DNA from 2 places in the Paeniglutamicibacter sp. GQ140 genome. Region 1 is predicted to be linked to the other one. Evidence: riboswitches for the same ligand, from Rfam matches in the RefSeq annotation. Region 1 holds a riboswitch; the other holds the start of a gene.

Evidence for each region. A riboswitch is a leader RNA that binds a small molecule or an ion and turns the genes downstream of it on or off. The one in region 1 is predicted to bind thiamine pyrophosphate.
Region 2: another riboswitch for thiamine pyrophosphate. It lies ahead of AC6CHY_RS18260 (ECF transporter S component); the one in region 1 lies ahead of thiM (hydroxyethylthiazole kinase).

What each region holds. Positions count from the first base shown of each region.
Region 1 covers NZ_JCAXDW010000017.1:62,610-66,694, reverse strand. The annotation lists gene AC6CHY_RS18670 (aldehyde dehydrogenase family protein) at 99-1,562, opposite strand; TPP riboswitch at 1,682-1,780, shown strand; gene thiM (hydroxyethylthiazole kinase) at 1,772-2,590, shown strand; gene thiE (thiamine phosphate synthase) at 2,587-3,246, shown strand; gene thiD (bifunctional hydroxymethylpyrimidine kinase/phosphomethylpyrimidine kinase) at 3,243-4,085, shown strand, end outside.
Region 2 covers NZ_JCAXDW010000016.1:85,864-89,948, forward strand. The annotation lists gene AC6CHY_RS18255 (ATP-binding cassette domain-containing protein) at 1-952, opposite strand, end outside; gene AC6CHY_RS18260 (ECF transporter S component) at 983-1,606, opposite strand; TPP riboswitch at 1,661-1,782, opposite strand; gene AC6CHY_RS18265 (DUF4235 domain-containing protein) at 1,854-2,114, shown strand; gene mnhG (monovalent cation/H(+) antiporter subunit G) at 2,221-2,628, opposite strand; gene AC6CHY_RS18275 (MrpF/PhaF family protein) at 2,628-2,891, opposite strand; gene AC6CHY_RS18280 (Na+/H+ antiporter subunit E) at 2,888-3,502, opposite strand; gene AC6CHY_RS18285 (Na+/H+ antiporter subunit D) at 3,499-4,085, opposite strand, start outside.

The sequences.
Region 1 (4,085 bases):
GGGTCGCCGCTGCGGGACGGCGCCCATCCGGGCCGGGCTTCCGTCGGATCAGGCAGGTAAAAACTCTCCCACAAGCAAATATGCGCCTTGTGGAATGCCTACATCAGCCTGTCGATGAGCTTGGACTTCGCCCAGGTGTACGGCGGGTAGATCGCCTTGAGCGTGTCGACCACGGTGGTCTTGCCCATCACGGAACGCATCTGCGAGAGCCGCTCGAAGCCATGCCGCCCGTGGTATGAACCCATGCCGGAGTCGCCCACGCCGCCGAAGGGGAGCCCCGGGACGGCCAGGTGCAGGTTGGGGGCGTTGTGCACGATGGCGCCCGCGCGCACCTGGTCCCCGAAGGCGGACTGCAGCCGCGGGTTCTCGCTGAAGAGATAGGCGACCAGCGGGGTCGGACGCGCATTGATGAAGCGCACCGCCGCGTCGAAGCTTTCCACCTCGATGATCGGCAGGATCGGTCCGAAGATCTCCTCGCGCATCAAGGGCGAGCCCGGATCCACGTTGGCCATCACGGTCGGCTCGATCTTCAGGGTGTCGGCGTCGTACCCGCCGCCGACGAGGACCTCTCCGTGCTCCAGGTAGGAAACCAGCCTGTCGAAGTGGGCCTTGTTCACGATGCGGCCGTAGTCGCGGCTGGCCAGCGGGTTCTTGCCGTAGAACGCGGTAATGGCCTTGGCCAGCTGCTTTTCCAGGCTTCCCGCGGCGTCGCCGACCGCCAGCACGTAGTCGGGGGCCACGCAGGTCTGCCCGGAATTCATGAACTTGCCGAAGGCCAGCCGGCGCGCCACCGTGGCGGAGGCCCCGTCCATCACCACGGCCGGGGACTTCCCTCCCAGCTCGAGGGTCACCGGTGTCAGGTGCTCGGCCGCGGCACGGGCCACGATCTTTCCCACCCGCTCGCCGCCGGTGTAGAAGATGTGGTCGAAGTGCTGTTCCAGGAGCACCTTGCTGGTTGACGCCCCGCCCTGGATAACGGCGCACGCGCGGTGGTCAAGGAACTTGGGGACCAGCCGGCCCAGCAGCGCGGAGGTCGCCGGGGCCAGCTCCGAGGGCTTGAGCACCGTGACGTTCCCCGCGGAGATGGAGGCAACCAGCGGGGCGAGGATCAGCTGCAGCGGGTAGTTCCAGGCACCGATGACCAGCACCACTCCCAGCGGCTGCGGCTCGATCTTGGCCGCCGCGGGATGCAGCACCAGCGGGATCTTCACCGGCTTGGATTCCATCCACTCGGAGAGGTGCAGTTGCGCGTGGTCGATTTCCGCGCGCACCATGTCGATTTCCGTCATCTTCGCCTCGACCGCCCCCTTGCCCAGGTCGTCGGCCAGCGCGTCGATGAAGTCCTGCTCGTGCGCGTCGAGCATCCGCTCGAGCGCCTTGAGCTGCGAGGCCCTGAAGCGGCGCGGGTGTGCCAGCCGGGTTGCCACCACGTCGTGCATCGAGGCGACGATCTCCATGATGTTTTCCGGCAGTTCGGGCACCACCTCGGGCAGCTCGAGCTCGTTCAGCGCCGTTGACTCGCGAGGCGGCGCGGATTTATGTGAAGTGTCGGATGTGCCCATGTCCCGAGCCTACGGCCAGTGTGGCATCGGCAACAGGCCGCCACGCTTGGGGCCGGTGCCGGGGGCGGTGCCCGGAGACATCGACTGCCCGCCCCGGCGCCCGGTGGGATAGGCTCGCGCATAGTGACACGGGGTGTCGGCGCATGCGGCCGGCTGAGATGAAACCCGTAGAACCTGATCTAGTTCGTACTAGCGGAGGGATGTTGCTCATGGAATCCATGGCGCCTTCAATTGTTGTATCACCCGGCGAGCTCGCCGATGCCCTGGGCGCCTTGCGCGCCTCCACGCCCCTGGTCCAGTGCCTGACCAACACGGTGGTCACCAACTTCACCGCCAACGTCTTGTTGGCCGCCGGCGCTTCCCCGGCCATGGTCGAGACGCCAGGGGAGGCGGGGGATTTCGCCGGAGTCGCGGCTTCGGTGCTGGTCAACCTGGGCACGCCGAACACCGAGCAGGCCGCCGCCATGCGCGAGGCCGTTGCCGGCGCCGGGGCCGCCTCGACCCCCTGGGTGCTTGACCCCGTGGCCGTCGGATCGTTGCGCGTGCGCACCTCGCTGGCCCGCGAATTCGCCGCCGCCGGACCCACCCTGATCCGCGGCAACGCCTCGGAAATCCTGGCGCTTGCCGGGGAGGCGGCCGGGGGTCGCGGCGTCGAGTCAACCGACTCGGTTGCGGCGGCGGCCGACGCCGCCGGGGAGCTGGCCAGGCGCACCGGCGCCGTGGTCGCGGTCTCCGGGAAAGCCGACCTGGTGACCGACGGGGCGCGCACGGTGTACGTGCACGGCGGCAGCGAGCTGCTGACCCGCGTCACCGGCGGCGGGTGCGCGCTGGGCGCGGTCTGCGCCGCCTTCCTCGCCACCGGCCCGGACCCGCTGGTGGCCACGGTTGCCGCGCACGCCTTCTACTCCGCCGCTGCCGAACGCGCCGCGGCCACGTCCGCGGGACCCGGGACCTTTGCCCCGCTCTTCCTCGATGCGCTGGCCGCCATCTCCCCCGCCGGCCTGGGCGCCACGGCGGTGCTCTCATGAGCGCCCGCGGCGTGTACCTGGTCGCGGATTCCGCCTCCACCGCCGGACGGCCCCTGGCGGAGATCGTGAAGGCCGCGGTGGACGGCGGGATCGAGACGGTGCAGCTGCGCTGCAAGGACCTGCCGGCGGCGCAATTCCTGGACATCGTCACCGCCTGCGCCCGGCACACCGCCGGGCGCGCGGCACTGCTGGTCAACGACCGCGTCGACGTGTACCTGGCCGCCCGTGCCGCCGGCGCCTCGGTGCAGGGGGTGCACATCGGCCAGTCCGACCTGCCCGCGGCGCTGGTGCGCGAACTGATCGGCCCCGACGCAATCCTGGGCCTCAGCGCCGCCACCGATGCGCAGATCGATGCGGCAAACAGGCTGCACGCCAACGCACCGGGCACCATCGACTACCTGGGCGTCGGCGCCGTGCACGCCACCCCGACCAAGAAGGACCACCCCGAACCGCTGGGCCATGCGGGCCTGGCCCGCGCCGCGGGACTCAGCGACCTGCCCGTTATCGCCATCGGCGGGATCGACGCCGCCGATGTGGCCCCGCTGGCCCGCTCCGGGGCCGCCGGCGTCGCGGTGGTCCGCGCCATCTGCTCCGCGCAGGACCCGCGCGCCGCAGCCACGAACCTACGCAACCTCTGGGAGGGCACCAAGCCATGAGCACCCCGAACACCGTGAAGAACATCCTGTCCATCGCCGGCTCCGACCCCTCCGGCGGCGCCGGGATCCAGGCCGACCTGAAGTCCATTGCCGCTGCAGGCGGCTACGGGATGGCCGCCATCAGCGCCCTGACCGCGCAGAACACCCGCGGCGTGAGTGCCGTGCACGTGCCGCCGGCCGGGTTCCTGCTGGCGCAGCTGCGCGCGATCTCCGAGGACATCTCCATCGACGCGATCAAGATCGGGATGCTCGCCAACGCGCGGGTCATCGACGAACTCGGCGGCTGGCTCGCCGGCATCCGGGCCGTCGGATCCGCCGCGCCGGCCGTCGTGCTGGACCCGGTCATGGTCGCCACCAGCGGGGACTCGCTGCTGGATGCCGACGCGGAGGCCGCCCTGCGTCGCCTCCTGGCCCACGTCGACGTTCTCACCCCCAACATCCCGGAGCTCGCGGTGCTGGCACGCGGCCCGGTGGCCACCGACTGGGAGCAGGCCGTCGCCCAGGCGCGCGGCCTCGCGGCCGAATACCGCCTGCTGGTGCTGGCCAAGGGCGGGCACCTGGAAGGGGACACCTGCAGGGACGCGATCATCGGTCCCGACGGCGTGCTCTGCGAGGTCGCCTCCCCGCGCCTCGCCACCGCCAACACCCACGGCACCGGCTGCTCGCTCTCCTCCGCACTGGCGACCTTTTACGCCCGCGGCGGCGACTGGGGATCGGCGCTGCGCCATGCGAAGGCCTGGCTTTTCGACGCGATCTCACGCGCCGACGAACTGGCCGTCGGTTCCGGGCACGGCCCGGTGAACCACCTGGCCGGGCTCTGGGACGGGGTGCCCCCGGCG
Region 2 (4,085 bases), on a different contig from region 1:
TGGCCCCGCGCACGCTCCAGGCCTCGCCCGCCGCGACCCGCATCTCAAGCCCGCCGGCGGCGACCGGGCCGCCGCGCTTCCGGGCGACGGCCAGGGAACCGGCCTCGAGCAGCAGTGCTCCGCTGCTCCCTGTGTTCGGCCTGGCCTCGATGGCCGGGGTGTATCCGGGCACCCAGACCCCGGCGGAAATCAGTTCCCCGCGGACGGCGCCGGGCCCGAACAGCTCGTCCGGGGTTCCCTCGTGGGCGATGCCCCCGCCCGGTTCCAGCACGATGACCCGGTCCATGTGCGGCGCCCAGGCCTCCAGCCGGTGTTCGACGATCAGCAGGGTCGCCCCGGTGGCGTCGAGTGCACGGATCACCGCGTCGCGGACCTCCAGCACGCCGGCCGGGTCGAGGTTCGCCGTCGGCTCGTCCAGCAGGACGAGTCCCGGGCCCATGGCCAGGATCCCGGCCAGGGCCAGGCGTTGTTTTTGCCCGCCCGAGAGCGCCGCGGTGGGGTGCTCCAGGGGGACGTCGAGTCCCACGGCGTCCAGGGCGTCGACGATGCGCCGGGCGATCTCCTCCGGCGGCACGGAGAGGTTTTCGGCGCCGAAGGCCACATCGTCACCGACCCGGGCCTGGACGACCTGGGTTTCGGGATCCTGCTGCATGAGCCCGACCAGGCCGCGGCCCTGGGCCACGGGCGTTCCGTCCAGCAGGAGCTCGCCGGAGGAATAGGCCTCGTCGTCCTCGTGCAGGACCCCTGCCAGCGCGTAGAGCAGTGTGGACTTGCCCGCGCCCGAGGGCCCGGCCAGCAGGACCCGCTCCCCGGCGCGGATGTCCAGGTCAAGGCCCCACAGGGCCGGTTGGGCGCGGTCCGCATGCCGCCAACCCCAGTTGCGGGCGCTGACGGACACGGGCGCGGAGAGCCGGCGGGCCTGCCCCGGGGCGTCGGCCTCACGGTGCAGCATCGAAGGTGAAGACATGATGGCGGCCGCGTCCTAGAGGATGGGTTCGGTGGCCGCCTTGCGGCTGGCTAGGGCGCCCAGGGCGCCGGTCTTGGCCAGGGCGCGGGTGGCCAGGAAGGACAGCAGCCCGGCGATGACGATGCCCGAGATGGTCATGAACGCGATGTAGGCGAAAAGCATGCCGGTGGTGTATTCGGGGTACCAGCGGAAGATGAAGGTGTCGTTGACGCTGCCGAAGAGCCCGGCGCCTGCACCGGCCAGCAAGGCCACGGGCAGGTTGAACTTGCGGTAGCGGAACGCGGCGAAGACCGCCTCGGCGCCCAGGCCCTGGATCAGGCCGGAGGTCAGCACCGTCAGCCCGAATTCGGACCCCATCAGCGCGGACACCATGGCCGCCACCAGTTCGCAGAACAGGGCCGCGCCGGGCTTGCGGATGACCAAGGCGCCGAGCACCGCGGGAAAGAGCCACATGCCCGAGACCAGTGCGGTCGAGGGCGGGAAGGCCAGGAACAGGAAGTCAAGCAGGTGGTGGGTGCTGTTCCAGGCCCAGAAGATGACGCCCGAGGACACGGCGATGACCGCTGCAATGACGATGTCGACGACGCGCCAGGACGTGGTTGCCGTTTTGGGCCCGGCGGGCTGGTTGGTGGTGCTCATGATCGTGATCCTCCTTGGATACAAGGAGGGGAGGGAAAACGTTTGTTTCAACGCACCCCTGAGAACTCGACTTCCTTCGCCGGTACTAGCCGGGGCAGGTTCGAGGGTCTGCGGTTCTCCGCACTCTCAGCGCCTTGGTGCGAATTGCTTCGCACGACGCTCCCCTGTCGTGATTGTTTCAGTCCTATGATGCTACCTCAGGCTATGCTGGGGCAGGTACCGTTGCCCGCAACATTTGGGAGTCCCCATGAACAGTTTGATGAAACTTATCGGCCCAGTTATTTCCATTGCCGCAGGATTCTTGGGCGGGAAGATCGTCGACAAGGCATGGCTTGGCTTCACCGGCCAGCAACCGCCCAAGCGAGGCAACAAGGAAGCACAGGCCGAGGCCAGCATGCGCCAGGCGATTGCCTTCGCCGTCCTTTCTGCCACGACCGCCGCCCTGATCCAGGTGCTCACCGACCGCGGCACCCAAAGGGCCCTGGCCCGGTTCGCCAAAAAGGCCTAAGCCACCAATGACTCGGGGGCCCACGGATTTCCCGTGGGCCCCCGAGTCGTTTCCGGCGCTGCCGCCGGCTCCGGGACACGGGTTACGGACCCGGGCCCCGCGGAGTCTAGTCGATGAAGTCGGTGCGGTCCCGCGGCCTGTCGCGGCCGATTTCGTGTTCCTCCCGCTGCTCGGCGGCCTCGACGACCGCCGCCAGCTCATCGGCAACGAGGGTCTCGCGCTTGAGGTGCCGCGTCCGGTATCCGGCGCGTCCGACCATGTGTGCCGAGACCGGCGCGGTGAGCAGCTGCAGCAACCAGGCCAGCACGAGCACCGGCAGCACCGCCCAGGAGCGCAGTTCCAGCCCGAGCGCCGCCAGCAGCAGGAACAGGCCCAGCACCTGCGGCTTGGTCGCGGCGTGCAGGCGCGAGAGCAGGTCGGGGAAGCGAAGCATGCCGATTCCCGCGGCCAGGGACATCAGGCAGCCGACGATCATGAACGTCCCGGCAACGATGTCGATGAGCGTGTCAAGCATCAGGCGTTCCTCCGATCCGTGACGAAGCGGGAAACCGTGACCGACCCGACGAACCCGACCAGGCAGGCCAGCAGCACAAAGACCAGGTTGTTGGCGTGCTGGTTGACGGTCATCTCGATGCAGAGCGCCGCGGAGATGATCAGGAGCAGCACGTCGGTGGCGATGACGCGCTCCAGGATGGACGGGCCCTTGGCCAGCCTGACGATGGCCAGGCAGGCCGCAATCGAGAGCGTGATTCCGCAAATCCACAGGACGATGTTCATGAAGGTGCTCCGTGTTCCTTGCTTGGTTCCGTCTTCTCGGCGTTCAGCGCCGCAAGTTCCTCGGCGGTGCCCATCATCCGGATCAGCCGTTCCTCGATCAGCAGGACCGATGCCCGGGCCTTTTCCACGCCCGCCTGGTCGTTGACGTTGAGCACGTGCAGGTACAGCGTGGAGGACCGTCGGTCCACCTCGACGACGTAGGATCCGGGCACCAGCGTCAGCACGTGGCCGACGAAGGTGACCAGCAGGTCAGACTCGGTGCGCAGCGTGACGGTGATGACCGCGCTGGTGGTCCGCGGCCCGCGGAACACCGCCAGGTACATGACCTCGAAGCTGGCCCGCGTCACGTCCCGCAGGAACGCCCCGATGAAGACCACGGCACGCCAGATGTTGAAACGCCCCGAAAGGATGATCGGCGGCAGGCGGAAGACCCGCACCAGCAGCAGCGAGATCAGCAGCCCGAACACCAGGTTTCCGATGGCAAAGTCCTGCCAGAGCGCGCCCCACACCAGCATCATCCCTACCAGCAGCGGAATCTCCTGGCGCAGCGTGGATCGCTGGCGCTGCCCGCTCTCGTCCTTGGCGTCGGCCAGACGTTGTTCCCTGCTCATCGTGCTTGCCCCTCTCCGGCTCCGAGGACGGCCTCGATGTAGTTGCCCTCATCGAGCATCTGTCCGGCCACCCTGTCGCTGAAGTCGAAGAGCGGCCCGGCAAACACCGTCAACGCCACGCCCACCAGCACCAGGGCGGCGGTCATGGCCAACATGCCGTTGGGCAGCAGGGCCGCGTTTCCGCGGTCGCTGTAGCGGCTGGCCGGTTCGTCGGCGACGATGTCGTAGGTGGCCCCGCGCGCCGCGGAAACGCCAACGAGCAGCAGCGGGTCCGGGTCCGAGGCGTCCTCGGCATCGCGCCAGAACGCCCTGTTCCAGATGCGGGCCACGGCCAGCAGGGTCAGCAGCGAGGTCAGCAGCGACACCGCCACCAGCACCCAGGCCATCGGGGTGCCCAGCTCGGCGCCGCCCTGGACCAGGCCGAGCTTGCCCAGGAACCCGGAGAACGGCGGGATGCCGCCCAGGTTCATGGCCGGGACGAAGAAGAGCAGCGCCAGCAACGGCGAAAGCTTGGCCAGCGAACCGAGCCGGTCGATGTTCGAGGTGCCGGCGCGGCGCTCGATGAGGCCCGCGACCAGGAACA